Regions from separate parts of the Mesorhizobium sp. RCAM 06353 genome, predicted to be linked through region 4. Evidence: predicted binding sites of a transcription regulator. Region 4 holds the regulator's gene; each other region holds the start of a gene.

Region 1 (7,394 bases), 110 kb from region 4:
GCGTCCTGGCGCCCGGCACGCCGGCGACGATCAGCTCCATGTAAGCCGGTCCGAAATGGAACGAGAGGCAGCGGTCGCCGCTGCCATGCTCGTGCCCGCATTCATAGCAGGTGCCGGAATTGCCAAGCAGGAGCGCGCCCGGCGCCAGCATCGCCGTGCCTTGCTGCGTGCGATAACGGAACGTGCCGCTTGTCACTGCGGCGACGCAGAAATCCTGATGGGATTCCTCGAACGGCCGGTCGCCGACGCCGGCTGTGCAGATCACATCCGCCACGTGCCAGCCGGGTCCGGATGCGAGAGTGCGGGTCGTCGCTGTCATGGCCGAAATATAGCAATTTTTCCCAAGCCCAGAACCCCGTCAGTGCCTACTCCTCCCGATCTCCTGACAGAAAGAGACCGCAGCCATGTTCGATCCCTTTGCCGAAGCCCTGCACAGTCCCGGACCAATCGGCGGGCTTGCCGAAAAACTGAACCTTTACGGCCGCTTCGTCGGCGCCTGGACGTTTGACGCCTCCCGCCATCTCGAGGATGGCACCGTGCTGACCGGGCGTGGCGAGGTGCATTTCGGCTGGGTGCTGGAAGGCCGCGCCATCCAGGACGTGTGGATCCTGCCCGGGCGGAACACCGGTTCCCAGCGTTCCCTCGGCAAATGGACCTTCTACGGCACGACGCTGCGGGTCTATGATCCCGGCGCGGACGCCTGGCACATTTTCTGGAGCGATCCACGCAACCAGTACTTTAGCCGCCAACTCGGCCGCGCCGAGGGCGACACGATCGTGCAGGTCGGTGCAGACGGCACCGGCTCCTCGGTGCGTTGGAGTTTTTCGCGGATCACCGAAAATTCCTTCCGCTGGCTCGGCGAGCGCTCGCACGACAATGGCGGGACATGGCGGCTCGAAGTCGAATTCCTGGCGCAGCGCGTGACGGCAGCCTGACGCAGCAACTCATTGTAACAATGGAGAAAATCATGTTCGATCATATATCGGTCGGCGTCCGCGACGCCAACGCCTCGAAGCGTTTCTATGACGCCGCGTTGCAGCCGCTCGGCTATACTTGTCTCAGCCAGTCACCAGGCTCACTGGGTTACGGCGCGCAGAGCGTCGCGCTGTGGGTCAACGAGGCAGCGCGGCCGGTGCCGGCGGACGAGAAATCCGGCCTGCATTTCTGCTTTGCCGCGCCGACACGAGACAGCGTCGACGCCTTCCATGCCGATGCCCTGCGCGAAGGCGGCAGCGACAATGGCGCGCCGGGCCTGCGCGCCGACTACGGCGAGACCTATTACGCCGCCTTCGTCGTTGACCCGGACGGCTATCGTCTCGAGGCTTATTGCAGCACTACCGGCTGACCCTGTCGAGAGCTGTAGTTTCGCAGTCCCGACAGTTCCCACCGACCGGGCTTTGCTCTACCAATATCGGGGCGCGGGCTCGGCCCGGCGGGAGGGGTCAGCGATGCCGAGTTTCGACAGCCTGTTCAATGCCTTCGTCACCATACTCGTGACCATCGATCCGCCCGGCCTGGCGCCGTTGTTCCTCGCCGTGACACGCGGCATGAACCGCGAAGAGCGCCAGCAGGTTTCGGTGCGCGCTTCGATCATCGGCTTCCTGGTGATGGCGCTGTTCGCGGTGGCCGGTGCCTCGATCCTGTCGGTGTTCGGCATCACGCTGCCGGCCTTCCGCGTCGCCGGCGGGTTTCTGCTGTTCTTCATCGCCTTCGAGATGGTCTTCGAGCGCCGGCAGGACCGCAAGGAGAAGATCGGCGACGTCGCCATCACCAAGGACATGATCCACAACATCGCCGCTTTCCCGCTGGCGATCCCGCTGATCGCCGGCCCCGGCGCGATTTCGGCGACGGTGCTGCTTTCCGGCTCGTTTCAGGGTTTTGCCGCGCAGGCCGCACTCGTCGGCATCATCTTCGTCTGCCTCGCCATCACCTATCTGGTGTTCGTGCTGTCGGAACGCATCGACCGCATCCTCGGCCAGACCGGCCGCTCGATCCTGACCCGCCTGCTCGGCGTCATCCTGGCCGCACTGGCGGTGCAGTTCGTGGCGGATGGCATCAAGGCATTGATGGCCGGGTGAACGGCAGTTCCTGCTGCCCTACTTCGTCGTCGTATCGATGACCTCGAAATCGTGTGTGATCGTGGCCGTCTTGGCCATCATGGCGGAAGCAGAGCAGTATTTTTCGATCGACAGGTCGATCGCCCGCTTCACCTTGTCGGACGAGAGCGCCCTACCCCTGACGATGAAATGCATGTGGATGCGCGTGAAGACCTTTGGCTCGGTCTCGGCCCGGTCGGCATCGAGTTCGACCACGCAGTCCTCGACCGCCTCGCGGCCTTTTTCCAGGATATGCACGACATCATAGGCCGAGCAACCGCCAGTGCCAATCAGCACCAGTTCCATCGGACTTGGCCCCGGTGTCTTGCCTTCAGGCCCCACTGCGGTTCCCAGCACGACCTTATGACCACTTCCGGACTCGCCAACGAAGGTGCGTTCCTCGACCCATTTTACCCGTGCTTTCACCGTAGCAGTCCTTCCCGTATTCCTTGATCGCTAATCAGCCTTCAATTCGACAATGCAAAACCCCGAAAGTCCATGCGGGACTCTCGGGGCGTGTATCGATCGCGCGACATCAGCCGCCTGGTATTGCTTTCGATCAAAACGGGATTTCGTCGTCCAGTTCGCGCGACGAACCGCCGCCACCGCCGCCGCCCCTGGGAGCGCCGCCGCCACGGTTGAAGCTTTCGGTCGGGCTGGACTGACCGAAATCGGAACCGCGGCTGCTGCCGCCGCCGGAATAGCTGCCGACCTGGCCGCCCTCACCCTGGCCGCGCGCGTCGAGCATCTGCAGCTCGCCGCGGAATTTCTGTAGCACGACTTCCGTCGTGTACTTGTCGGCACCGGTCTGGTCCTGCCATTTGCGCGTCTGCAGCTGGCCCTCGACATAGACCTTCATGCCCTTCTTCAGATACTGCTCGGCCACCTTGGCGATGCCCTCATTGAAGATGACGACATTGTGCCACTCGGTCTTTTCCTTGCGCTCGCCCGAATTCTTGTCGCGCCAGCTTTCCGACGTGGCGATGCGGATGTTGACGACCGGCTCGCCCGAGTTCAGGCGACGGATCTCAGGGTCCGCGCCGAGATTGCCGACCAGAATGACCTTGTTGACGCTACCCGCCATGATTTTTCTCCGCGCTCATCCGAAAACAAAATTTTGTCGCAGCACCTTACAGGCTACCGGCGTCAGCCGCTTGCCAAGGCTGGCTTTTCCCACAACGTTTTTGTTCCCTTTTCGTTCCTATATGCACTGCCGCTGATTGTCAAGGAATGGCAGCAATACCCGAGCGAGATATATGGGTTTCAAAACAGCGCTTGCCAAATCGATAAGTATCGACTTATGCTTTTGCCATGATCGAAGCCGAGATTTTCCGCGCCCTGGCCGACCCGACGCGTCGCGCCGTCTTCGAGCGTCTCGCCACAGCTGAGATGAGCGTGTCGGAACTGCGCAATGGCCTGACGGTATCGCAGCCGGCCGTGTCGCAGCATCTGGCGGTGTTGCGCGGCGCCGGCCTCGTGGTCGAGCGGCGGGCCGGCCGCAACGCCTATTACCGCGCCGATCCGCAAGGGCTTGCCCCCTTGCTCTCCTGGATCGAGCGCTACCGGACCTTCTGGCCGGAGCGCATTGAAAGGCTGAAGACGGTTTTGAAGGACATGGATCAATGAAAGATTTGGGATCAATGAACGCCATGACCCAGGGCGAAGCCACCCCTGACGCGCTCGAGTTCGAATACGACCTTGCCGAACCGCCGGAAAAAGTGTGGCGGGCGCTGACCGTACCGGAACTGCTCGCCGCCTGGATGATGCCGAACGACATCAAACCGCAGACCGGCAGCCGTTTTGCCTTCGCGGGACCGGAGGCTCCGATCGAGTGCGAAATCCTCGACGCCGAGCCGGAGCGCCTGCTGCGCTATTCCTGGCGGGAGCAGCCGGCCGGTGTGGCGCGGCAGGATCCGCTCGACAGTATCGTCACCTTCACACTCGCCCGCACCGTTTCCGGCGGCACGCATCTGCGCATCGTCCATGCCGGTTTTGCTGGGAAAGCGATGCCCGCAGTCGCCATGGCGGGCACCGGCTGCCGGCTTTCGCTGGGATTGCGTGGGGCCGGAAAGCCCACCGCCGCCAACACACCGCGCCTTCTGCTGCGCGCGGCATAAATACGGAAATCGGAGACGAAAAATGAGCGGTATTGCCAGTCTGGTGCCGATGGTGATCGAGCAATCGAGCCGCGGCGAACGCGCCTTCGACATATTTTCGCGGCTGCTGCGCGAGCGCATCGTCTTCATCAACGGCGAGATCAACGACGACGTCTCGGCGCTGGTCTGCGCGCAACTCTTGTCGCTGGAGTCGGACAATCCCGACAAGGAGATCTCGCTCTACATCAACTCGCCCGGCGGCGTGGTGACCAGCGGTTTCGCCATCTACGACACGATGCAGTATATCAGCTGCCCGGTATCGACCGTGTGCATGGGCTTTGCCGCCTCGATGGGATCGTTCCTGCTGATGGCCGGCACAGCGGGGCGCCGCATCGCGCTGCCGAACGCCACCATCCTGCTGCATCAGCCGCTTGGCGGCTTCCAGGGCCAGGCCTCCGATATCCAGCGCCATGCCGAGCGGATCGGCAAGACCAAACGCCATATGGCCGAACTCTACGCGCAGCATTGCGGCCGAACCTATGAAGAGGTCGAGCGCACGCTCGACCGCGATCATTTCATGACCGCCCGCGAGGCGCAGGCATGGGGCATTGTCGACCACGTCTTCGACACGCGCAAAAAGGCGGCATGAAGCCAGCGTCGGATCGGAATCCTGCCTGCTGTCGAAGATTTGACGATGCCGGTCTGGCCGCGCTGGCGGCACGTCACTATAATCCCGGGATCACCGACACTCATTCGCCCAGGACATCGCGTCGCATCATCGCCGCTGCGGTGCTCGCCATCGCCAGCCTTTTGAGCAACATGGCACTCGCCGACGACAGTTCGGTGCAGGCACAGAAAGGCGCCCTGCCCGGCGTGAGCGGCGATTATCGCATTGCCAAGCCCGCCCCCGTGCCGGAGCCCGACGACGCATTCCCCAGCAACGGCAACGGCACGTTCAAGATTGGCGATACCGATGTCAGGATTTCCGGCAGCATCGCGGTCGATATCGCCACGGGCGGATTCAAGCCACGGAAGTAAGCTGCCGCCGCCGCGGACAGCTCAGCCATTTTCCAAAAAACAGCCCCGCCGTGCCCTTGGGCAAACGGACGGGGCTTTTCTGGATCTTAAATCCATATTTTGCCGGGAGTGTACTGCCGGCGTTTGATTTCGGATGCTACGCGGCGTCAGCCGACGATCCGACTAGCAGTCTCTAATTGTTGAGGGATACGGCAAGTCACGGTTTGTCGGGTGGCGCAAACGCTAAACCCTGGCACTTATGCCTGCCGCGGCTCCAACGAGATGTGGAGCCCTTGGGGACTATCCGGTGGCGTCATGCTCCGCTCCTGTGTCCGTTGCGACATTGTCGTCGTGAAGCACAGATCGCTAGTGCCTGCGGCGTCTCGCAGGCCGCCTTGGGGCGGCGAGGCCATCGAAGGACGGCCGGCTTCACTTGACTTTTGGAGACTGCTCCTGTGAGCCGGCCACGTCAACCATCAATAGCCGGTTACCGAAAATTGTGATCGCCGGGAGGTTACGTCCAGGTCAGTTTTTGCACAGCTTTGTCAGGAGCGTGTTCGGCCTTTGTTCTTTCCGCTTGCCCCTTCGCGCGAAAGACGGTTAAACGACTTTCGTCGAGAATTGTGGCGTCTCTCGACGTGGCGGCAATAATACCTACATAGGGGATGGTCGGGAAAACCCGCCAATCCCACGAATTCCAGATCTGAGGCGGCGACCGGCGATGGCCGACCATAAATTCCTTTCCATTCGCGGGGCGCGCGAACACAATCTGAAGAACGTCGATCTCGACCTGCCGCGTGACAGCCTGATCGTCATGACCGGCCTGTCGGGCTCCGGCAAATCGTCGCTCGCCTTCGACACTATCTACGCCGAAGGCCAGCGCCGCTATGTCGAGAGCTTGTCGGCTTACGCCCGGCAATTCCTCGAAATGATGCAGAAGCCGGATGTCGACCAGATCGACGGCCTGTCGCCTGCCATCTCCATCGAGCAGAAGACCACCTCGAAGAACCCGCGCTCGACGGTCGGCACCGTCACCGAGATTTACGACTACATGCGCCTGCTGTTCGCGCGTGTCGGCATCCCCTATTCGCCGGCCACCGGCCTGCCGATCGAGAGCCAGACGGTCAGCCAGATGGTCGACCGTGTGCTGGCGGTGGAGGAAGGCACCCGCCTGTTCCTGCTGGCGCCGATCGTGCGCGGCCGCAAGGGCGAGTACCGCAAGGAACTGCTGGAGCTGCAGAAGAAGGGGTTCCAGCGCGTCAAGGTCGACGGCGTCTTCTATGAAATCGCCGACGTTCCGGCGCTCGATAAAAAGTACAAGCATGACATCGACGTCGTCGTCGACCGCATCGTCGTGCGCGGCGATCTTGCCACCCGTCTTGCCGACTCCATCGAGACGGCGCTGAAGCTCGCCGAGGGCCTGGCGGTGGCCGAGTTCGCCGACAAGCCGCTCGATTCCAGCCAGACCGGCGAGGATTCAGTCAACAAGTCGAAGAACGAGACGCATGAGCGCATCCTGTTCTCGGAAAAATTCGCCTGTCCGGTGTCCGGCTTCACCATTCCGGAGATCGAGCCGCGGCTGTTTTCGTTCAACAATCCGTTCGGCGCCTGCCCGACCTGCGACGGTCTCGGCAGCCAGCGCGCCATCGACCCCAACCTCGTCGTGCCCGACGAAAACGCGTCGCTGCGCGACGGCGCCGTCAGCCCGTGGGCGAAGTCGACCTCGCCCTACTACGTGCAGACGCTCGAGGCATTGGGCAAGGCATACAACTTCAAGCTCGGCGACAAATTCAAGGATCTGAGCACCGAGGCTCAGGACGCGATCCTGCGTGGCACCGGCGAGCGCGAAGTCACCTTCCAGTACGACGACGGGCTGCGCTCCTACAAGACGACCAAGACCTTCGAAGGCGTCATCCCCAATCTCGAGCGGCGCTGGAAGGAAACCGAGTCCGCCTGGATGCGCGAGGAGATCGAGCGCTTCATGTCGGCGACACCTTGCCCGGTCTGCAAAGGCTATCGGCTGAAGCCTGAGGCGCTGGCAGTGAAAATCGCCGGCAAGCATATCGGCGAAGTCACCGAGCTTTCGATCCGCAAGGCCGACCAGTGGTTCACTGACCTGCCGCCGCATCTCAACGACCAGCAGAACGAGATTGCGGTGCGCGTGCTCAAGGAAATCCGCGAGCGC
Region 2 (7,394 bases), 1.2 Mb from region 4:
CACAAGGATCATTGTCCAGGCGATGGCTTCAAGCCATTCCGTCGAACCCGTAAAAAATGGCACGGCACTTGCCACCACCAAAGCCGCGCTGCGTGCGCAGGCGTACAATGCCACCGTCCGGGCGCTGCCGGTTCCATTCATCACGGCGGCCACGGAGAAACCGAGGCTGACAATTGCGCTGAGAGCTGTGACCAACGCGCAAACGATAAAGGGTGCGAACATCGGATTCCATGGCCTGTGGCGACTACACCTTACTTGAATAGCCAGTGTGCGGAGATCAAGATTTCTCACGGGCTGCCGCCCCTCGGTTACCATGCTGGCGCGGTCATATTCAGGAGACCAATGGCGCCAGGCGCGCTCACAGCTCCTTTTCCGCCAATTCCCTGAATTCGTCGGGCACGGAGCGCGCCGCTTCCAGCGCCACCGTGCCGTAGCCGACCGCCTGTTTGCCGAAGCGTTCGCGGATCTTATCGATGGCGCGGTCGGCGCCGAAGCGGGCGAGGCCTTTTTGGCTGCCGGGGCGGCGCTTCTCGTCGGCGAGGCCGAGCGGCAGGTCGAGTTGCAGCTCGGCGCTCTCCTCCAGATGCGAAACGGAGATCGCCAGCAGCGAGATCGTCTTTTCGCGCGGATGGTCGGCGAGTACGCCGCGCACCAGGTCCTGCGCGATTTCGGCCAGCATGGTGGTCGCAGAGATCGGCTGGTCCAGCGTGATCGAGCGGGTGACGGCGCTGAGATCGGCAAAGCGCACCCGCACCGTCACCGTGCGGCCGGGCCGCGCCTTGGCGCGCAGACGGCTGGCGACACGGTCGGCCAGATGTAGCAGCGTCGGCACGATCACTTGCGCCACGGCGGGCTTTTGGCCTAGCGCCGATTGTGCTCCGGCCGAGTGTGCGCGGCGCTTGGTCTCCAGTTTCCTCGGGTCGCGGTTCCACGACAGGGCGGCGAGCTTTTCGCCGGCGGCGGGACCAAGCAGCCTGGTCAGCGCGCCGCTATGCGTCCTCGCCAGCTCGCCGATGGTCTCGACGCCGATCTCGGCCAGCCGCGCTTTGGTTGCCGGGCCGACGCCCCACATCAGCCCGACCGGCAAATCGTGCAGGAAGGCAAGCTCGGTTCCGGGATCGACGACCACCAGCCCGTCTGGCTTGGCGACCTGCGAGGCGATCTTCGCCAGATGCTTGGTGCGCGCCACGCCGATCGAGATCGGCAGGCCGAGCTCGGCCCGCACGCGGCGGCGGATCGCCGTGGCGATCTCTTGCGGGGAGCCGAACAGATGCGTGCAGCCGGCGACATCGGCGAAGGCCTCGTCGATGGAAATGCGCTCGACCACCGGCGTGAAATCATCGAGCACCTTGATCGCTGCATCGCCCAGCCGCTGGTAGTGGCTGAAATTGCCGCCGACGAAGATCAGCTGCGGGCAAAGCTCGCGCGCCTTGCGCCCCGGCATGCCGCCACGCACGCCAAAGGCGCGTGCTTCATAGGAGGCGGCGAGCACCACGCCGCCGCCGACGGCGATCGGCTTGCCGCGCAGCGACGGGTCGAGCAACTGCTCGACCGAGGCGTAGAAGGCATCGAGATCGGCATGCAGGATGGTGGCTGTCGTTTCCATCCCGACCGCTCATCCGCAGTTGCTGATAGATGCGAACAGATAGAGAACAAAAGGTGATTGTTGTCAAGGGAAACCGTTTACTCATACCCCCGTCCGTGAGCCGAGGCATGGAAATTTCCCTTCTCCCCTTGTGGGAGAAGGTGTCGCCGAAGGCGACGGATGAGGGTGTTCCAGGGAACGCCAAGGTCTCACTCCGCTGGAACACTCCTAGTCCGTCTCGGCGCTGCGCGCCGATCCACCTTCCCCCACAAGGGGGGAAGGGAAGGCCGCGCTACCGCCTAAACAATATGTTCCGCCCGCAGCGCCGCCTTCATCCGTTCCAGTGCCGGCTCGCCGCCGGCCGCCAGTTCGTCGGCGATGCGGGCGAGCTTGTCATCCGCCTTGCGGTGGTTGCTGCCCCAGGCGCCGAGCGTGGCCAGCACCGGCAAGAGGTCGATGCCGGCCTCGGTCAGCCGGTAGATCGCCTTCAGCCCGTGGGTCGGGTCGTCGCTGCGGGTGAGGATGCCTTCGTCCTGCAGCGTCTGCAGGCGCTCGGCCAGCGTGCGCGAGGAGATGCCTTCGTCGGACTGCAGGAATTCGCGAAAGTGCTTTTTCCCGGCGAAGATCAGGTCGCGGATGATGAGCAGCGTCCAGCGGTCGCCGAGCAGTTCCAGCGACAGGTTGATCGGGCAGCCGGATCTTTCGCGCGTCGACATCTCTATGGTTCCATTTTTAAATCACTTTACTATTGACATCATTGGCTGCATCCGTCAAATGGTTCCAAAAGTAAATCGTTTTCCGGCATGACGGCTGGGTTTCTCGGAGGAGGACGACATGAACCAGCAAGCGATCGAGAACGATGCCGCCATCACGCCGCGAACCATCGTGGTTGTCGGCGCCACCAACGAGGTCGGCGCGGAAGTCGCTTCCGTGCTGGCAGGGCAGGGTCACGCGGTGCGCGGCGTGGCGCGCAGCCTGGGCGTTGTGCTCGACAATGCCGATGCGTTGAAGGCTGCCTTCTCCGGCGCCGACAGCGCCTATGTGATGATCCCGTTCGACGTCGCCGCGCCGGATCTCCATCGGTTCGAGGAAGAGGTCGGCGAGCGGCTGGCAACGGCGATCGCGCATTCAGGCGTGCGCCGCGTCGTGCTGCTCAGCGGCCTCAACGCCCATCTCAGGATGGGAACTTCGCTCGGTGCCGCGTTGATGGAGGAACGGCTGGAAGTGCTCGGGCTCGATGAGCTGGTATTCCTGCGCGCCTCGTTCTTCATGGAGAACTTTGCCAAAGGCATGGGCTTTGTCCAGCAAGCCGCTTCCGGCGTCTTCGCCACGCCGTTCCGCGGCGATCTGCCGATGCCGCTGATTGCCGCCGGCGATGTCGGGCAGCGTGCCGCCGCTTTGCTGGGCGCTGCCCGGTTCCCCACCGAGCGGGTCATCGAACTGCATGGCGGCGGCTACTACACGTTCGAACGGGCCACTGCGATCCTTGGCAAGGCGATCGGCAGGCAAGTGGCCTATCATGCCGCATCCCCCGCCGATGCCCGCGCCAGCATGGTCGCCAATGGCCTGTCGGAGAGCTTCGCCGATGCGCTGGGCGAAACGGCGGCGAGCTTCAACAAGGGCGAGCGCTGGGCGCTGGAGGCGCCATCAGCGCGCAACGCCACGCCGACCAGTTTCGAGAACTGGGCGCAAGCCTTCGCCCGCTCGCAAAGCGCGGCATAAGCCTTTCCGCATAGAATCCGAAAACGAGGCGAACCCCATGAAAAAGCTCATTCTTCAGATGCAGATGTCGATCGACGGCTTTGTCGGTGCCAATGCGGATCTGCCGTGGCAGCTCTGGGAATGGGGCGACGACATCAGCTGGGACGAGGAGTTGAAACAGGATTTCAACACCGTCTTCGCCGGCATCGATACCATTCTGCTCAGCCGCAAGATGGCCGAAGAGGGCTATCTCACCCATTGGAGCAAGGCGGCGCAGAAGTTTCCACGCGATCCGTTCTACGCCTTCGCCCAGCGCATCGTGGAGGCACAGAAAGTGGTGCTGAGCGACAAGCTCAAGGCCTCGCGCTGGGAGCGCACGAAGGTGGTGAGCGGCGACCTGCCGCGCGAGGTCGCCGCGCTGAAGGCAGGTGAGGGTGCTGGTATTGCCGTGTTTGGCGGCGCCGGCTTTGCCTCGGCGCTGATCGCGGCCGGGGTGGTCGACGAGTTCCAGCTGTTCATCAACCCAGCGGTGCTGGGCGCTGGCCGCCGCATCTTCGACCAGGGTGGTTTTGCCAAGCTGCTTCTGCTCGGCTCGAAGGCCTATGCCTGCGGCATGGTGGTCAACCGCTACGCGCCGGCGGGGTAATTGCAGATGGCGCCAAAAAACCTGTTTGGGCTGAATCCTTTGCTCTCGCCTGTTCGTCTTCTAGGTGCGGTTGCCGGTGTGGCCGCCGAAGCAATCCCAGACGGAGAGACAAGACGATGATCCTGGTGACGGGCGCAACGGGCCTGAACGGCAAGGTGATCGTGCGCGAGTTCGCGCGGCAGAAGCATGAGGTGAGGGCGCTGGTTCGCGATGCGGACCGGGCATCGATGGCAGGGCTCGGCGGCCTTGCCGGCGTCGAACTGGTCGAGGGCGACATGCGCCGGGCGCAAACGCTTGGCGCCGCGCTCGACGGTATCGACCGCGTGCTGATGATTTCGACCGCCGCTGAAGACATGACGGAAACGCAATGCCGTTTCATCGATGCCTGCAAGCAGGCCGGCATCGCGCATGTGGTGAAGTTTTCCGGTGCCGAATCCAACATCGGCTATGACGCGACGAAGTTTCGCTTCACGCGCATGCATGAGGAGATCGAGCGCTATCTCGAAACTGCTGGAGTGGCGTGGACGCATCTGCGCCCCAGCCAGTTCATGCAGGTCTATCTGCGCGACGCGCCGACCATTGCCGCGGAAGGCGCCTTCTATCTCGCGCTTGCCAGCACCGAACTGTCGCCGGTCGATGTCGAGGACATCGCCAAGGTGGTCTTCCGGCTGCTGCGCGATGGTGGGCACGAAAGCGAGAGCCTCGACATGACCGGGCCAGAGGCGCTGACCATGAGCGACATCGCGGCGCGTATATCGCAAGCGATCGGCAAGCCGGTTCGTTATGTCGATGTCAGCCCCGAAGTGCGGCGGAAAAATCTGCTCGCCGCCGGCATTCCGCCCGGTTTCGCCGACGCGCTGGACGAGCAACTGGCCGAGCGGCTGCGGCGGCCGAAATCGCGGGTGCATCTGGCGACGCACGAGATGTTCGGCGTCAAGCCAACGCCGTTCGTCGAGTTCGCCCGGCGCCATGCGGCGATGTTCGGCGGCGCGGCCTGAGCCACGATCCCGCGAAAAAAACGCGCAGCAGCGTATCCTTTTTGTCCGCCCGTCCGTCCTTGGCTTTGGAAGGTCGCGCAGTCGCGATCCGCAACCCCGGGAGACTATCATGGTGAGCATTGAGAGCGAGGCGAACAGGAACCACTATGCGGCGATCGTCGCCAAGGCCGGCAAGTTCAACAGTCCGCAGGCGATGACCGACTTCAACGACACCAGCTGGACGGCGCTGACCGGCGAACCCGGCGGCGTCGACTATATCGAGGTCGATGCCGGCGGTGTTCCGGCGCTATGGGTCGTGCCCAAGGGCGCCGATGAGGAGCGGGCACTGTTTTACGCGCATGGCGGCGGCTTTCTCGGTGGTTCGATCTACACGCACCGCAAGCTGGTCGGCCATCTGGCCAAGGCCGTCGGCTGCCGGGCATTGGTCTATAACTATCCGCTGGCGCACCAGGCGAAGCACCCGGCACAGCTCGATGCGGCGATGGCCGCCTGGAACTGGCTCGTCGACCAAGGGTTCGACACCGGGCAGATCGCGATTGCCGGCGATTCCTGCGGCGCGATGCTCACCTATGGCGTGCTGCAGCGGCTGCGTGCCCAGGGCCGGCCGCTGCCGGCCGCCACGCTGATCATCTCCGGCTGGTTCGACATGGCGCTGACCGGCGCCAGTTATGAGACCAACCGCGAGAAGGATCCAGCCTTCGCGAAGGAGGGCGTCGACTGGCTGGTGACCAATTTTATCGGTGACCGCAACCGGCTCGATCCGGAGGTCAGCGCGCTCTACGCCGACCTCTCCGGCTTTCCGCCTGTGTTCCTGCAGGCCGGCGCCGACGAAACGCTGGTCGACGAAAGCCGCATGTTCGCCGAGCGCGCGCGGCAGGCTGGGGTCGAGGTGCGGCTCGACGTCTTCGATGGCATGCTGCACTCGTTCCAGATGATGGCCGGCCGGGCGCCGGAAGCCGATGACGCGATCGGCCGCTTCGCCGCCTGGCTGCGGCCGAAGCTTGGCCTGCCGGATGCTGGCGACAATGTCGCCGGCGACAGAGCGGCCTGACCATGGGCCGGCTTGTGGATGCGCGACGCTTGCGCGATGCTGCGGTGACGCCGAGCGACGTGCCGCGATGAACCAGCAGATCCGCAAATCCCGTGAGACGAGGCAAGGCTTTGAGCCGCGCCTCGATCCCGAAGGCCTGTTCGACCTGCGCTACAGGGCGTTCCTGGAGACGGTCTCGCATTTGCGCGTCCGTCTGCACCGCTATTGCGCGCGTATGACCGGCTCGGCTCTCGACGGCGAGGACATCATGCAGGAGGCGCTGTTCGAGGCCTATCGCAAGATCGGGCTGCTCGACGATGCGCAGGCGCTGCGGCCATGGCTGTTCCGCATCGCTCATAACAGGTGCATCGACTTTATCCGCAACCGTCGCACGCGGCTCAAGGCCGAAGCAGGCTATGCCAGCGATGAGATCGTGCTGCCGGTCGAGCCCGCCGGCGCCGGCCGTGCCATCGAGCGGCTGGTGGTGCACCTGCCGCCCAAGGAGCGCGCCTGCGTGCTGCTCAAGGATGTCTTCGACCATTCGCTGGACGAGATCGCCGACCTGGTCGGTTCAACATCGGGCGGCGTCAAGTCGGCGCTCAATCGTGGCCGCGCCAAGCTCGCCGCTCTGCCGGCGCAACCGGTCGCGGCGCCCGTGCACGACGCGGACCTGGAGCGGCTGCTCGGCCGCTATGTCGAACTCTTCAATGCCAGGGATTGGGACGGGGTGCGGGCGCTGACCAGCGCCGATGCCCGGCTGCGGGTTTCGGACTGCTACAATGGCTTGCTCTCCGGCTCGCCCTATTTCGTCGAATATGAGCAAGGCGAGCCCTGGCGCATGCGGCCAGACGTGGTCGAAGGGGAGGACGTGCTTGTCGTCGACAGGCTGCATGGCGAGGCCTGGCGGCCGGCCTATCTCGTGCGGGTCCATGCCGAGGGCGGCGTCATCGACCGCATTGCCGATTATTATGCGTGCCCCTGGATACTGGAGATGGTGGCCGCCGATGGATGACCGGCGGCGTCCTATTTCACCAAGTTCGCGGTCGCCAGAATAATATCGGCCATTTCGCGCGGTTATTTGGCGAGGAAATCGGTGATGAGCTTGACCGTGGCGTCCGGGTTTTCCTCCATGATCCAATGGCCGGATGCGGGCACGATGGCGCCCGTCACGTCCACCGCGACGAAGCGCAGTATATCGGCCTCGGTCGTGCCTGCCGATTTCTCCGCGCCGACTGCCAGCACCGGCATTGGCAGTTTGCCGCCGGTGGCAAGCATCGCCTGGTTGTCGATGGCGTCCTGGTCAAATGCCTTGAACTGTTCGAAGGCGTCATGCATGGCGTGCGGCCGCGCATAGAGTTTTGCGTAATGGACCCGCGTCGCCTCGTCGATCTTCTTCGGATCGGCCGACAGTTCGTTGTAAAAGCGGTCGAGGTA
Region 3 (7,394 bases), 270 kb from region 4:
GCGGATGGTGTCGCCGTGGAAGACCGGGTGCGGAAATACGGTTTCCTTCATGCCGAGATTGGCGACGGTCGTGCCGACCGTGATGTCGTTGACCGAAATGCCGATCATCAGGCCGAGCGTGAACAGCGAGTTGACCAGCGGCTTGCCCCATTCACTCTTGGCGGCGAAATCGAAGTCGATATGCAGCGGTTGCGGGTTCAGCGTCATCACCGAAAACAGCATGTTGTCGCTTTCGGTGACGGTCTTGCGCAGCGTGTGCTGGAAGACATGGCCGACGACAAACTCCTCGAGATATAGCCCGGCCATTTTCCGTCTCCTGCGCTGATTGACGGTTGATAGGCGCTGCATTCAGCGCTCGCAAGCCAGTTAATGAACATGGTGAACCGTTCGTAAACCATTTCTGCCTACCGTCCTCAGCGGGGCCGGAAACCTTCCGGCATGGGGCGTAAGCAGACGGGCATGGTTGTTGTTTCGCATTTCCTGAAATGGATCTACACGGCAAGAGTGTCCGAGCGCGCCGCCGCGGCCAATGCGCTGGCCCGGGCCTATGTCAATTCCGAATTGCCGTTCGAGGAACGCTGCGCCGCCGAAGCGGCGCTGACGCTGCTGCTCGACGACGCCTCGTCGAAAGTGCGGTTGGCGATGGCCGAAGCGCTCTCGATGAGCCACCACGCGCCGCTGCAGATCATCAGTGCGCTGGCCTCCGACCAGCCGGAAGTCGCCGGTGTCGTGCTGGCGCGCTCGCCGCTGCTCACCGATGCTGACCTGATCAACCGCGTGGCGTCGAGCCAGAAGGCAACGCAGAAGCTGATCGCCGACCGGCCCGTTGTCTCGATGGCGCTGTCGGCGGCCATCGCCGAGATCGGCGAGGCCGAAGCCTGCGCCGTCTTGCTGGCCAACAGCGGCGCCGACATTGCTTCGCTCAGCTTCCGCCGCATGGCCGAACGCCACGGGCACCTGCCGCTGGTGCGCGAGGCGCTGATATCGGATATCAGGCTGCCTGCCGACTGCCGGCACATGCTGCTCATCAAGCTCGGCGAGACCTTGAAGACATCGCCGCTGGTCATGGCGTTGATGGGCGCCGCGCGTGCCGACCGCGTCATGCGCGACGCTTGCGTCAAGGCTTCGGTGACGCTGATCGAAGGCACGCGCCAGGAAGAACATGCGGCGCTGATCGAGCATCTCAGGCTGCGCGGCGATCTCACCGCGAGCTTCCTCATCCGCACCATTGCGCATGGCAAGGTCGATTTCTTTGGCTCCACGCTGGTCGCGCTCAGCCAGCAGTCCGAGCCGCGGGTAAGGACGCTGCTGGCTGGCGGGCACGACGTGGCCTTGCAGGCGCTGTTCCGAAGCGCCGGCCTGGCCGCCGCCACGCATGCGATCATCCTGCGCGCGCTGAAAATCTGGCGCGAAGTCGCCAATGGCAAGCGCGTCGCTGGCGTTCAGGAAGTCAGCTGGCTGATGCTGAAAGAGGTGGGCGGGCAATCCGCCGAAGGCGATCTTGCCGCCCTGATCAAGTCGATCCATCTCGATGCGCTGCGCGAGAATGCGCGTGGGCACGCACTGGCGATAGCGGCAGCCTAGAGCGTTTCACCGTTTCATGGAAACGGCGAACCGCTCTAACTCTTTGTTTTGACGCAATTCCTGACGGAAAGCCGCTCACACTTTTCCTGGAATTGCTCTAGCCCTTACCCCTCGCGAAAAAATCCGGAAAATCCTCTATCGCGGCGGCGATAATGCGCAATGACGCCGCGATCTGCAGCACGTCGCCGGAGGCGTTTCGCTGGGCGATGGTCGCCGCATATTGGCGGGCGACGGCGACGGTTGCTGTCTGCGGATCGCTAGGGGCGCGGAAGAGCAGTTCGCGTGCCAATCCCCTTAGGAAATTGGCGATCGAAAGCGCGGTTTCGGACGGAACGGCATGCGCCTGTTGCGCATCGCGCAGCCGCAGGATCTCCAGGCCGACCGTGACGGCGGCGACGCCGCCGCCCAGAACCGCGTCGCCCTTCCTGCCGGAGTTCTGCACCAGCGGCATCAGCTGGTTGATGCGGTCATAGGCAAGGCTCTCGAAGGCCGAACGCCTCGGCACGCGTTCGTGCAGGCAAAGCCGTGCCAGATCCTCGCGCATGGCCCGCACGATCCGGTTTGCCGCCAGCCACGGATCGGCGGGTAGCACGATCATGAAGACGCCGATCGCCAGCAGGATACCAACCAGCACCGATGCCGAGCCGGCGAAGAATGGGCCAGGATCGTAGGTCATCGCCTGATGCGGACTGAGGAAAGCGAGGAAATTGATGGCGAAGGCCGTGGCCACGCCGACATAACGCGGATTGGCCATGCCCAGCGCCGTTGGCACCAGGATCGGCACGACAAACAGCACGAACCAGCCGAAGCCGGGCAGGGCAGGCATCGCGATCTGGCCGACGAGAAAGGCAAAGGGCAAAGCCAGCAGCGTTCCCTTGAAGAAGCCCCAGGACACCTGCACCGGATCGGGGCGAGCGGCGAAAAGACTGGATACGACGGCAACGAGAATGACCGTGCCCGCCGCCTCGGACCATTTCGTCGTCAGCCAGAAGGCCGCGACCAGCAAGGTGGCAAGGGCAGCGCGCACAGCATTGCGCGATGCGCCGGGGTAGTCGCGGTGAACCACCAGAGCAGGCTGCCTGCTGCCACGAACCGGGCGCGTGACGGGAGCGCGCAAGGCGTCGAGACCACGCAGCACCTGCTTGAAGGCCTCGGCGAAATCGGCGGCGATGGTGAGACGGGTAATGGTGCCGACCCTGTCGTCGCCCTGGTCGACCGAGGCATCGGGAATTTGCCGGGCTTTGGCCGAGATTGCGTCGAGCCGTGTCACCCAGGGGGCGGTGTCGTCCAACGCGCCCGGCTTCGCCGCCAGTTCACTGACAAGGCTATGCAATTCCGATCGCACTGGGATGAGTGCTGCGTTTTTCGGGGCGGCGTGCGAATGCAGCGCGCGAGCCGCCGACAGCGCCGAGAGCAGCTGTCCGATGGTGCGCCGGACCGGATGGGCGCGTGGCGCGAAACTCGGTGCCTCAAGTCTGGCATAGGCGCGCATCTCGCCAAGCGTCTGGGTGTCGGCGACCAGCTTTCGATGCAGGCCGGAGAGCGTTGCGGGATCGCCGCCGGAGAACGCACCGCCGGCATAGGTGGCGAGATCGAGAATGCAGCGTCTCAGCCGCGAGATGATGGCGTCGCTGGCCAGTTTTGGCAGGATCAACCGGCTGGTCAGGCCGGCGCAGACAATGCCGAGCACGATCTCCGCACAGCGCGCGACCGCGAGGTCGACGACGAGGTGTGGTTGTCCGAAGGCCGGCAGGCCGATGATCATCGCGGTGTAGCCGGCAAGCGCCGCACCATAGGCTTCGGGATTGCGCAGCAGTGACGAGACGAAGGTGCAAATGCCGATCCAGACGGCAAGCACGGTCACCAGAACCCATGGATTGGTGCCGAACACGGTGGTGATGCCGATCGCCGCGATGCCGCCGGCCAGCGTGCCGAGCAACCGGTAGAAGCCCTTCGCCAGCACCATGCCGGCGACGGGCTGGGCGACGATGAACACCGTCATCATCGCCCATTGCGGGTGGTCGAGCTTCAGGGCGTAGGCCGCCAGCAGCGCGATCAGGCCGGCTGAAACGGTGCGTAGGGCGAAAATCCAGTCCGAGCGCGTCGGCTGTGTCAGCCCGGCCAAACTCGTCTCGAAATAGGTTTTCAGCCGCGCCCAGGTCACATGCTCGTCTCCGTATCAGAGGCGCAAGCTAAGCTGGCCGGCGGCTAGATATCCAGCACTTCCGTCGCTGCGAATTCGGCGCGTTCCTGGATAAAGCGGAAGCGAGCTTCCGGCTTGGTGCCCATCAGCTCATCGACCCTGTCCTTGGTGGCTGAATCGATTTCGTTCACATCGACCCTGAGCAGCGTGCGCTTCCTCGGATCCATGGTGGTTTCCTTGAGCTGCGCGGCCATCATTTCGCCCAGGCCCTTGAAACGGCCAAGCTCGACCTTGCCGCGCCCGGTGAACTCGGTGCGCAAAAGCTCGTCCTTGTGCGCATCGTCGCGGGCGTAGGCGACCTTGCCGCCTTGCCGGATCGAGTAAAGCGGCGGCACCGCCAGATAGAGATGGCCGCCACGCACCAGCGCCGGCATTTCCTGGTAGAAGAAGGTGATCAGCAGCGAGGCGATGTGGGCGCCGTCGACGTCGGCGTCGGTCATGATGATCACGCGGTCGTAGCGCAAATCCTCGTCGCGGTACTTTGACCGCGTGCCGCAGCCGAGTGCCTGGATCAGATCCGATATCTGCTGGTTGGCGGCCAGCTTGTCATTGCCGGCGCTGGCGACGTTGAGGATCTTGCCGCGCAGCGGCAACACGGCCTGGCTGGCGCGGTCGCGCGCCTGCTTGGCCGAGCCGCCGGCCGAATCCCCTTCGACGATGAACAGTTCGGCGCCGGCAGCGGCATTTTGTGTGCAGTCGGCGAGCTTGCCCGGCAGGCGCAATTTGCGCACCGCGCTCTTGCGCGACACTTCCTTTTCCTGGCGCCGGCGCACGCGCTCGTCGGCGCGCGCGATTACCCATTCGAGCAGCTTTGAGGCTTCCTGCGGATTGTCGGCCAGCCAATGGTCGAACGGATCGCGAATCGCGGTCTCGACAATGCGAATGGCCTCGATCGTCGCCAGCCTGTCCTTGGTCTGGCCGACGAATTCCGGCTCGCGGATGAACACAGACAGCATGCCCGCCGCCGAGATCATGACGTCTTCCGAGGTGACGATCGAGGCGCGCTTGTTGCCGACAAGATCGGCATAGGCGCGAAGCCCGCGCGTCAGCACATTGCGGAAACCGGCTTCGTGCGTGCCGCCTTCACCGGTCGGGATGGTGTTGCAGTAGGAATTGATGAAGCCGTCGCCGCCGAACCAGGTCACCGCCCATTCGAGCGAGCCATGGCCGCCTTGTTTTTCGCTCTTTCCGGCGAAGATTTCGCGCGTCACCTGGAAGTCGTCGCCGAGCGATGCCTTGAGATAATCCTTCAGGCCGCCGGGAAAATGGAATTCCGCCTTGGCCGGCGTCTGGTCCTTTTCCTTGATCAGCGAGGGATCGCAGGTCCAGCGGATCTCGACGCCGCCGAACAGATAGGCTTTCGAACGCGTCATACGGTAGAGCCGCGCCGGTTCGAAGGCCGCGCCCTTGCCGAAAATCTGCTCGTCGGGATGGAAGCGGATTTTTGTTCCGCGCCGGTTATGGACCTCGCCGAGGTGCTCCAGGCCGGTAACCGGGACGCCGCGCGAAAAGCGCTGGCGATAGAGCTGGCGGCCACGTGCGACCTCGACCTCGAGATGATCCGACAGCGCGTTGACGACGGACACGCCGACGCCATGCAGGCCGCCCGAGGTCTCATAGACCTTGGAGTCGAACTTGCCGCCCGAATGCAGCGTCGTCATGATCACTTCGAGCGCCGGCTTCTTGAATTTCGGATGCGGGTCGACCGGAATGCCGCGGCCATTGTCGGTGACGGCCAGATAGCCGTCGGCCGACAGCTCGACATCGATGAAGGTGGCATGGCCGGCGACCGCCTCGTCCATCGAATTGTCGATGACCTCGGCGAACAGATGGTGCATCGCCTTGTCGTCGGTGCCGCCAATATACATGCCCGGCCGGCGGCGCACCGGCTCCAGGCCTTCGAGCACCTCGATGTCGGCGGCACTATAGCCCTCGCTGCCATCCTTGGTCGCGGCCGGACGCTTGGCCGCCGCCTGCACCAGCGGATCCGCCGGGCGCGCGGGTGTGCGAACCGGCTGTGGCTGCTTGTCCATATTGCCGAAGAGATCGTTGTTGTCGTCCATGCCTGCCATCGGGTCCGATGCTGCGAATCACCCGTCGATACTGCCACGCTTTGCGGCGTCAAGCGACGGAGGTTCCTGTTACGTTCGGGGATTTGACCCGTCTTATCCTAAAACCATTCGATAACCAAGCGGGCGGAAATAGGTCGAATGCCACCGCACAAGATTCCTGATTCTTTAACAATGCGGCCTAGCGTGAGCCCAACATAATAAGAAACTGCGGGCATCAGGGGTTTCGGCGTGAGGGGCAAGGCCATAACGATGATCGGCATCGCCGCGGTTTTCGGCGCGATCTCGATCTTTGCCGCGGATTTCTGGGTCAAGAGCCAGGCCAGGCCCGATGCCGAGGAGAAGACGGCGTCGATCGCCGCTCCGGCACCGCCCAGGGTCGAGTTCAAGACCATCGTGGTGGCGAACGCGCCGTTGCGCTACGGCATGGAACTCGACCGCGCCAAGCTGAGCGAAATCCCGTGGCCGCAGGATTCGCTGCCGCAAGGGGCATTTCCCACCATCGATGGGTTGCTTGGCGAAGGCAGCCGCGTCGTGCTGTCGCCGATCGAGGTCAACGAACCGGTGCTGCTCACCAAGCTGTCGGGTCCGAACGGCCGCGCGACGCTCTCCAACATGATGACGCCCGGAATGCGGGCGGTCACCATCCGCACTGACGAGATCGCCGGTGTCGGCGGCTTCGTGACGCCGGGCGACCGCGTCGATGTCGTGCTGACGCGCGATGCCGGCGAAATCCAGGAAGTCGCCAAGAACGCGCAAGGCGCCGCCGGTTCGACCATCACTTCCGAGATCGTCGTCGCCGATGCCAAGGTGCTGAGTGTCGGCCAGGGCGCCGACGAGCGCCAGACGACGCCGCAGGTGACCAATTCCGTGACCATCGAGGTGACGACCGAGGGCGCGCAGAAAGTGGCGCTTGCCCGCACCGTCGGCACGCTGTCGCTGTCGCTGCGTTCCGCCAGCGAAGGCGGCGACGGCCAGAACGGCGTCACCACCATCTCTTCCTTCGGCGGATCGGTGGCGGCCAAGGCTCAGGCAGCGGCCGGCTCGCTGTTCGATGCGATGACCAAGGAGCCGGAGAAGCCGAAATTCAAGACGGTCATCGTGACGCGCGGCACGAAGGCCGAGGAATATCAGGTTCCCGCGCGGGACCAGAACCAGAAGTAAAGGCCGGTGGGGACCGGACGGGACAGGGCAATGTTGATGCGTACCCTATATCGAATGACGGGCCGGTCGCGCTTTGTGCGCACCCTGGCGATGGCGGTTGCACTGGTTGCGAGCGGCATGCTCGCTCTGCCCGGGGCGGCCAAGGCGGACAATGACATCGTCTATGTCTCGTCGACCAAGAATGCGTCGATCAAGGTCGCCAAGGGCAAGCCCAAGACGATCATCACGAGTGCCGCCTTCTACCAGATCGTCATCGGCGATCCGGAGATCGCCAACGTCAATCCACTGACCGACAAATCCTTCTATGTGCTCGGCAACAATCTCGGCACCACCGGCATTGCGCTGTTCGACGAGAAAAAGCAGCTTGTCGGCAC
Region 4 (7,394 bases):
CTCGTTGAAGCGTTCGCGGTCGGTATCCTCGATGCGCAGCACCATCGTGCCGCCGGTGTGCTTTGCGTACAGCCAGTTGAACAGCGCCGTTCGCGCGCCGCCGATGTGCAGGTAGCCGGTGGGCGAGGGGGCAAAACGGGTGACGACCTTGTCGGACATGGAGCTCTCGGAAACCATCTGAAGCGGGGTGCGGCTGCGCGGACTTTCGCGCGTTGCGCGTTCATGTAGCATAGGGCGTCAGGGGTGCAAGGGGCAGACCCGATGGCTGGACGAGACCGGGGCGCGGATCGGGGCGAGGACGCTGGTGTTGGCGTCAGCGAACGGTCTCTGTTTGCGATCCCGCCGCCAGCCTCGCTGCCCCCATCGCCTCTCGTGTCTGCGCCCGGCAGCCATCCGCTGCAGGCAGATATACCAGTTCCAGTTCCATCCGTTGCCTCGGGCAGGATTGCGCGTCTCCGACGGCAACTCGGCCAGGTTTCCCTGCCTCGTCTGCGCCACAGCGTGGCTATCGCGGCGGAGCTGGAATTTGATCGGGGCATCGCCTTCCTGCTGGTGCCGGTCTGTCTGGCCGCTGGAGCGATCGGCTATTATTCGCTGGCAGTGGAGCCTGATTTTGCAAAACCTGTCGCGGTCGTCGTGCTGATGGCGATCTGCGCGCTTGTTTCGCGTTCCTGGCCGAAAACCCATCTGGGCTTCATGGCGGCCTTGTTGTGCGCGCTTGGCCTGCTTGCCGCGAAGGTCGAGACATGGCGGGCGGGTACCCAGATGCTGGGTTCGGAAATATCGACTGAACTGACCGGCCGCGTGGTCTCACGGGAGCAGATGGAGACCGGCCGCATTCGGCTGACCATAGACGTGACGTCGACCGCACGGCCCAGACTGCGCTATGCGCCGGAAAGGGTCCGGCTTTCGGCACGCAGTATTCCGGCGGAAATGACTGCCGGCTCCCTGGTCACCGGCTACGCCAAACTGTTGCCGCCGACTGGTCCGGTGCGGCCGGACAGCTATGATTTCTCCTTCGACAGCTATTTCGCCGGCATCGGCGGCAGCGGCTTCTTTCTCGGCAATCCCAAGCTTGTCTCCGCCGACGACGGCGAGATGCCGCTCTCGTCCCGGCTTTTCTCCGGGATTGAAAACGCCCGCGAAGCGATCGCCGACCATATCAGGGCCACGGTCGGCGGTGCTGAAGGCGAGATCGCGGCAGCGCTGATCGTTGGTGTCCGCGCGGGCATTCCCGACGACATCAACGAAGCGATGCGGCGCACCGGCATCTATCACATCATCTCGATTTCCGGGCTGCATATGGCGCTTGTCGCCGGCACCATTATGGGTCTGCTGCGCGGCGCCTTCGCGCTGTTTCCGGATTTTTCCGCGCGGCGGCCGGTGAAGAAATACGCTGCTGCCGCAGCACTGGTCTCGATCGCCGCCTATCTCGTCATTTCCGGCGTCGTCGTTGCCGCCGAGCGCAGCTTCATCATGCTGGCGGTGATGCTGATTGCCGTCCTGTTCGATCGCGCGGCGCTGACCATGCGCAATCTGGCGATCTCGGCGATCGCCGTCATCGTGGTGTCGCCGCACGAAGTGGTCGGCCCGAGCTTCCAGATGTCGTTCGCCGCGACCGCGGCATTGGTTGGCGCCTATGCCGGTTGGGCGGATCACCATGCGGGAAAGACAAGACCGCCACCGCCAAAGCGATCCCTGCCGAGCTTTCTCACGCGAAAATTTCTGCTGGCGACGGGCGGATTGGCCATGACCTCCATCATCGCCGGCTGCGCCACGGCGCTGTTTGCCATCTGGCATTTCCAGCGGGTGTCGCCGCTCAGCCTGTTCGCCAACCTAGCCGTTATGCCGATCGTGTCGGTCGTGATGTTCCTGGCCGTTGCCAGCGCGTTGCTGATGCCGTTCGGATTGGATGCACCATCCCTTTACCTGATGGGCAAGGGTCTGACGGCGATGATCGCCATATCGGCGTGGATTTCGGAACGCTCTCCAGTCGATGCGGTCGGGCTGATCTCGCAGCAATCCGTCCTGCTGGTGACCGTCGCCCTGGTTATCGCGACGATGGCGACGACCTGGCTGCGGCTCGCAGCGCTGCCATTCGCGCTTGCCGGCCTGTTGACGGTGTCGGCTACACGCACGCCGGATGTGCTGATCTCGGAAGATGCGCGGCTGGTCGCGCTGCCGATCGGTGGCGGCGAACTCGCGGTCAGCCGGGCTCGCCCGAACGAGTTCACCGTCGACAATTGGAAACGCGCGCTGACTTCCGAAACCATCGTCGTGCCGGAGATGTTCAACAAGGCGGAGGGACAATTCGACATTGCCGATGCGGTCAACCTGCCGCCGGGAGCACCGTTCTATTGCACGGACGGCGTCTGTCTCGCCCGGCACCCGTCCGGCGCGATCATCGCGTATGTCGAAGATCGCAAGGACACATGGAAGGCCTGCGGTTTCGCAGACCTGATCGTCGTCAATGACGCGACGGGCTATGACGCCTGTCACAATCCGCTTGTTCTCGTCGTCACCAAACGGCAGCTCGCACGCAAGGGCAGTGCTGCTGTCTTCTTCGACCGCCAATCAGCGACCGGTCCGCCAATCGTCAGCTTCGCGGTGGATGGCCCGTATCGGCCCTGGCATGCGCAGCGCAAATATTCACGTGAGGCGAGAGGGCTGTTGCCCTGGCGCAAACCCGAAAAGCCGGCCGCTCCTGCTCAGTAGCGCCGGATCAGCCCGACGAGCTTGCCTTGTACCTTGACCCTGTCGGGGCCGAAAATACGCGTCTCGTAGGCCGGATTGGCGGCTTCAAGCGCGATCGAGGCACCCTTGCGGCGAAACCGCTTCAGCGTCGCTTCCTCTTCATCCACGAGCGCCACGATGATCTCGCCAGGCTGGGCGGTATCGGCGTTGCGGATGATGACGGTATCGCCATCGAAGATGCCGGCCTCGATCATCGAGTCGCCCTTGACCTCCAGCGCATAGTGCTCACCACCCATGATCATGTCCGGCGGCACCGAGATAGAATGCGTCTGATGCTGGATGGCATCGATCGGCACACCGGCGGCGATACGCCCCATCACCGGGATCGACACGGCGGAAACCACATCGTCGTCATTGCCGGCCGCGGGCAAACGCGACGATGCCGGCTTGATCTGACGGCCAAGGCCGCCCTGACCGAGGCTGCCCTGGATGACGCTTGGCGAGAATTTCTTTGCCGCGTTGAGGCCGGGCGCTATCGAATCCGGCAGCCGCAGCACTTCCAGCGCGCGTGCACGGTTGGGCAGCCGGCGGATGAAACCGCGTTCCTCCAGCGCCGTGATCAGGCGATGGATCCCTGACTTGGAGGCGAGATCGAGCGCTTCCTTCATCTCGTCGAAGGAGGGCGGAATGCCGCTTTCCTTCAGCCGTTCATGAATGAACATCAAGAGTTCATGTTGCTTACGCGTCAGCATGGCAGCCCCCAAGGCTTGAACAAAAGGTCTGAACCAGAATCGAAAAACAAACCCAGAACAAACACTATCTGTTCCAGTTGTGTTCTGCAACCGTTTAAAGTTTAGTGAATTTGTTAAGATGTCTGAAATTTTTTGCCCCTGGCTGCGTACGGCAATCGACCACCTCCGCCGCTGGCGTGCGCATTGAAATCGTTTTGGTTAATAGCCTGTGGCCTACCCCTGGATGCGCTTTGGCACCAGGCGTTTCAAAGGCGTTCGCGAGGTGGATTTGTATGGCTTATAGAGCCATTTCCGGCGGAACGAAACGAAATCAAAACGCCAACAATCACTGGCTCCGGGGCGGACACAGGCCGCGGGGATCTGGACGCCGCGCAAGCGTCATCCGGAAACCGATTTCAGGCTGCCGGCGCGTGCGGTGGAGGTGTTGGTGCCGCTGTCTTCGCTGTGAACATAGACATGCAGCGTGTAGCCGATATGCGCCGTCATCAGTGCCTTTGCCCGCTCGACGTCGCGATCGAGCGCCGCTTCCATGAGCGCGGTGTGGTGTTCGATTGCGACCGCCTGGCGCAACGCTTCCACGGCTTCCTCATAACCATGCTGCAGGCCGGCGGCTGCCCGCAGCGTTGGCGCCAGGACGAGAAAACGGTGATGGCGACGCAACTGATCCGCGATCGTGGAATGGAAAGTCAGCAGCCAGGGCGATGCTGCCGCGCTGAGCAGGGCTGCGTGGAAAGCCTCGTGCTTTTCATCCCATTCGTCGACCACTGCGTCGGATGGATCGTCGACCGCAGTCTTGCAACGCGACAACCGGTAATGCGCGGCGACGACGGCGTTTTCCCAATCGTGGCCACCTTTCTCGATCGATTGCTGGAGCAGTGGCAGTTCGACGACACACCTGGCGCGCGACAGGTCTTCCAATTCGATGCGCGAAACCGGGGCGACGGCAAAGCCACGATTGCTGATGGAAGTCACCAGGCGCTCCGCCTCCAGTCGCGACAGCGCTTCACGCAACGGTGTCCAGCCAATGCCATAGCTGTTGCGCAGCGCGCTGAGCTTGAGCGGCGCGCCAGGCCGCAGACGGGTCGTGAGGATATCGCGACGCAGCAGCCTGTAGGCCGCTTCCGTCTTCGAGAGTCCTTCGTCCAGCATCTTGTCTCATCCTTGGACTGCCACGCCAACGATTATATATGAAAGCCTTCCATGGCGTAAATTATATATAATGTTTGACAGGGTCTGGCCGACTGCCCATGATCGGCCAGCCGATTTCACCTGACGTGTTCATCTGGGCGCGCCTATGCGCGAAGGACAATCGATCATGAATGCAACGCTCGATCTCGCAGCAGTCGAAGCCATGGATGCGGCGGATCCGCTGCGTGCCATGCGCGACCGGTTCATTTTGCCGGAAGGCGTGATCTATCTCGACGGCAATTCGCTGGGCGCCGCGGCACCCGCCGTCTTCAACGAACTGCACAAGGCGGCGACGCAGGAGTGGGCGCAAGACCTGATCCGTGCCTGGAACACCGCCGGCTGGTTCGATATGCCGGTCGCGCTTGGCGATCAGCTCGGGCGCCTGATCGGAGCGGCGAGGGGCCAGACGGTGGTCTGCGATACGACCTCGATCAACATCTACAAGGTGCTGCATGCCGCACTCAACATGCGGCCGGACCGCTCGGTCATCGTTGCCGAGGGCGACAGCTTTCCGACCGATCTCTATATGGCCGAAGGCGTGGCCTCGACGCGGCCGGGCACGGTGCTGCGGCTCGAAGGCGTCGATGCATCAACCATTGAAGAGCTGATCGACGAGCGCGTCGCGGTCATCCTGGTCAACCACGTCAATTACAAATCCGGGCAGTTGCGTGACATGGCCGCGCTGACGCGCAAGGCCCACCAGGCTGGCGCGCTGATCGTCTGGGATCTCTGCCACACGGCCGGCGCCTTGCCGGTCGAGCTCGACAGCGCCAATGCCGATTTCGCCATCGGTTGCACCTACAAATATCTCAATGGCGGCCCGGGCGCGCCGGCCTTTGTCTATGCCGCCACACGCCATCACGACGATGTCCATCAGCCGCTCAGCGGCTGGTGGGGCCATGCGCGGCCGTTCGCTTTCGAACAGGGTTTTGCTGCCGGCATCGGTATCCGCAGGTTCCTGTGTGGAACCCAGCCGATGTTGTCGATGCGGGCGCTCAAGGGCGCGCTGGATATCTGGGACGATGTCGACATGGCAGAGGTGCGCAGGAAGAGCATCGCCTTAACCGACTTGTTCATCCAGCTCGTCGAAACCAGATGCGGCGCCTACGGTCTCGAACTCGAAAGCCCGCGAGATGGCAATGCGCGCGGCAGCCAGGTGTCGTTCCTCCACCCGCATGGCTACCAGGTGATGCGAGCCCTGATCGAGCGCGGCGTGATCGGTGATTTTCGCGCACCCTCGACCATCCGCTTCGGCTTCACGCCGCTTTATGTCGGCTACCGGGACGTCTGGCAGGCGGTCGAGGTGCTGGAGGACATTATGCGCACCGGCGCCTGGCAGGACGCCCGCTTCGCCGTCAAGACGGCGGTGACCTGAGAGAGGTCAAAGCCGGGTGCGAACCGTCCACAGTTCGGGAAACAGCACGACCTCGAGCATCTTCTTGAGATAGGACGCGCCTGATGTGCCGCCGGTGCCGCGCTTCAGACCGATGATGCGCTCGACCGTGGTGACGTGGTTGAAGCGCCAGCGGCGGAAATAGTCCTCGAAATCGACCAGCTTCTCGGCCAGCTCGTAGAACATCCAGTAGCGCTGCGGGTCGCGGTAGACGGTCTGCCAGGCGACCAGGACTTCTTCATTTTCGGTTCGCGTCTCGCGCCAGTCGGTGCGCCTGGCGTCGGCGCCGATGTCGAATCCATTGCGCGCCAAAAGCAGCAGGGCTTCATCGTAAAGCGACGGCTCAGCCAGGATCGCCTCCAGCTTCTGGCTCAGGTCCGGCCGGTGTTTGTGCGGGCCGAGCATTGCGAGGTTGCGGTTGCCGGCCATGAACTCGATGGCGCGATACTGCCAGGACTGGAAGCCGGAGGATTGGCCGAGTGCGTCGCGGAACTCGGTGTATTCGCTTGGTGTCATCGTGCGCAGCACGTCCCAGGCGTTGTTGAGCTGCTCGAAGATGCGGGCGACGCGCGACAGCATCTTGAAGCTCGGCTCGAGCCGATCGGCACGGATGGAACGGATCGCGGCGCCGATCTCGTGCAAAGCGAGCTTCATCCAGAGTTCGGAGGTCTGGTGCTGGATGATGAACAGCATCTCGTCATGCGCCGACGACAGCGGTGTCTGTGCCTCCAGGACTTTCTCCAAATGCAGATAGTCGCTGTAGGACATGCGCTCCTTGAACGACATCTGTGCGCCTTCGGACGCCGGATCGTAGGGCTCGCTCAATTGATTTTCTCCGTGCGCAGCCGGAAGCGCTGAATCTTGCCGGTCTGGGTCTTGGGCAGCGCGGCGATGAATTTGACCGAGCGCGGATATTTGTAGGGCGCGATCGTTGCCTTGACGTGGTCCTGCAGACGCTTGACGGTCAGCGCATCCGGTGCCACGCCCTGTACAAGCACGACATGCGCCTCGACGATCTGGCCGCGTTCGCCATGCTCGGCGCCGATGACAGCGCATTCGGCGACGTCGGGATGCGACAGCAGCGCTGCCTCGACCTCGGGCCCGGCAATGTTGTAGCCGGCGCTGACGATCATGTCGTCGGAGCGCGCGGCGAAATGGAAGAAGCCGTCCTCGTCCTGGGTAAAAGTGTCGCCGGTGAGGTTCCAGCCGTCGCGCACATACTCCTTCTGCCTGTCGTCGGCCATGTAGCGGCAGCCGGTCGGGCCGCGCACCGCCAGCCGTCCGGCCTCGCCACGCGGCACCTCGCGCATCGCATCGTCGACGATGCGCGCCTCGTAGCCGCCGACTGGTTTGCCTGTGGAAGCAGG

The links. Region 4 encodes LexA, which represses DNA repair genes until DNA is damaged. Its sites were predicted from a motif close to TGTTCNNNNTGTGTTCNG; they were not measured.
Region 1: a site for LexA is predicted at 3,282-3,299, ahead of AC56QX_RS22365 (single-stranded DNA-binding protein). Genes of this name have one in related genera too.
Region 2: a site for LexA is predicted at 1,638-1,655, ahead of dinB (DNA polymerase IV). Genes of this name have one in related genera too.
Region 3: a site for LexA is predicted at 5,921-5,938, ahead of parE (DNA topoisomerase IV subunit B). Genes of this name have one in related genera too.

Annotation. Positions count from the first base shown of each region.
Region 1 is NZ_CM185031.1:4,652,242-4,659,635, reverse strand. It holds gene AC56QX_RS22390 (helix-turn-helix transcriptional regulator) at 1-319, opposite strand, end outside; gene AC56QX_RS22385 (hypothetical protein) at 405-935, shown strand; gene AC56QX_RS22380 (VOC family protein) at 968-1,345, shown strand; gene AC56QX_RS22375 (MarC family protein) at 1,449-2,078, shown strand; gene AC56QX_RS22370 (OsmC family protein) at 2,097-2,522, opposite strand; gene AC56QX_RS22365 (single-stranded DNA-binding protein) at 2,656-3,180, opposite strand; gene AC56QX_RS22360 (ArsR/SmtB family transcription factor) at 3,408-3,722, shown strand; gene AC56QX_RS22355 (SRPBCC family protein) at 3,737-4,213, shown strand; gene AC56QX_RS22350 (ATP-dependent Clp protease proteolytic subunit) at 4,236-4,841, shown strand; gene AC56QX_RS22345 (hypothetical protein) at 4,838-5,230, shown strand; gene uvrA (excinuclease ABC subunit UvrA) at 5,931-7,394, shown strand, end outside.
Region 2 is NZ_CM185031.1:3,602,902-3,610,295, forward strand. It holds gene AC56QX_RS17385 (hypothetical protein) at 1-222, opposite strand, end outside; gene dinB (DNA polymerase IV) at 359-1,606, opposite strand; gene AC56QX_RS17395 (winged helix-turn-helix transcriptional regulator) at 1,885-2,301, opposite strand; gene AC56QX_RS17400 (NmrA family NAD(P)-binding protein) at 2,420-3,307, shown strand; gene AC56QX_RS17405 (dihydrofolate reductase family protein) at 3,345-3,932, shown strand; gene AC56QX_RS17410 (SDR family oxidoreductase) at 4,049-4,930, shown strand; gene AC56QX_RS17415 (alpha/beta hydrolase) at 5,040-5,981, shown strand; gene AC56QX_RS17420 (sigma-70 family RNA polymerase sigma factor) at 6,049-6,972, shown strand; gene AC56QX_RS17425 (alpha/beta fold hydrolase) at 7,035-7,394, opposite strand, start outside.
Region 3 is NZ_CM185031.1:4,495,649-4,503,042, forward strand. It holds gene AC56QX_RS21650 (MaoC family dehydratase) at 1-306, opposite strand, end outside; gene AC56QX_RS21655 (DUF2336 domain-containing protein) at 460-1,584, shown strand; gene AC56QX_RS21660 (FUSC family protein) at 1,682-3,748, opposite strand; gene parE (DNA topoisomerase IV subunit B) at 3,793-5,850, opposite strand; gene cpaB (Flp pilus assembly protein CpaB) at 6,088-7,020, shown strand; gene AC56QX_RS21675 (type II and III secretion system protein family protein) at 7,051-7,394, shown strand, end outside.
Region 4 is NZ_CM185031.1:4,763,704-4,771,097, forward strand. It holds gene gltX (glutamate--tRNA ligase) at 1-159, opposite strand, end outside; gene AC56QX_RS22940 (ComEC/Rec2 family competence protein) at 262-2,715, shown strand; gene lexA (transcriptional repressor LexA) at 2,709-3,446, opposite strand; gene AC56QX_RS22950 (GntR family transcriptional regulator) at 3,825-4,595, opposite strand; gene kynU (kynureninase) at 4,762-6,009, shown strand; gene kynA (tryptophan 2,3-dioxygenase) at 6,016-6,852, opposite strand; gene AC56QX_RS22965 (AMP-binding protein) at 6,849-7,394, opposite strand, start outside.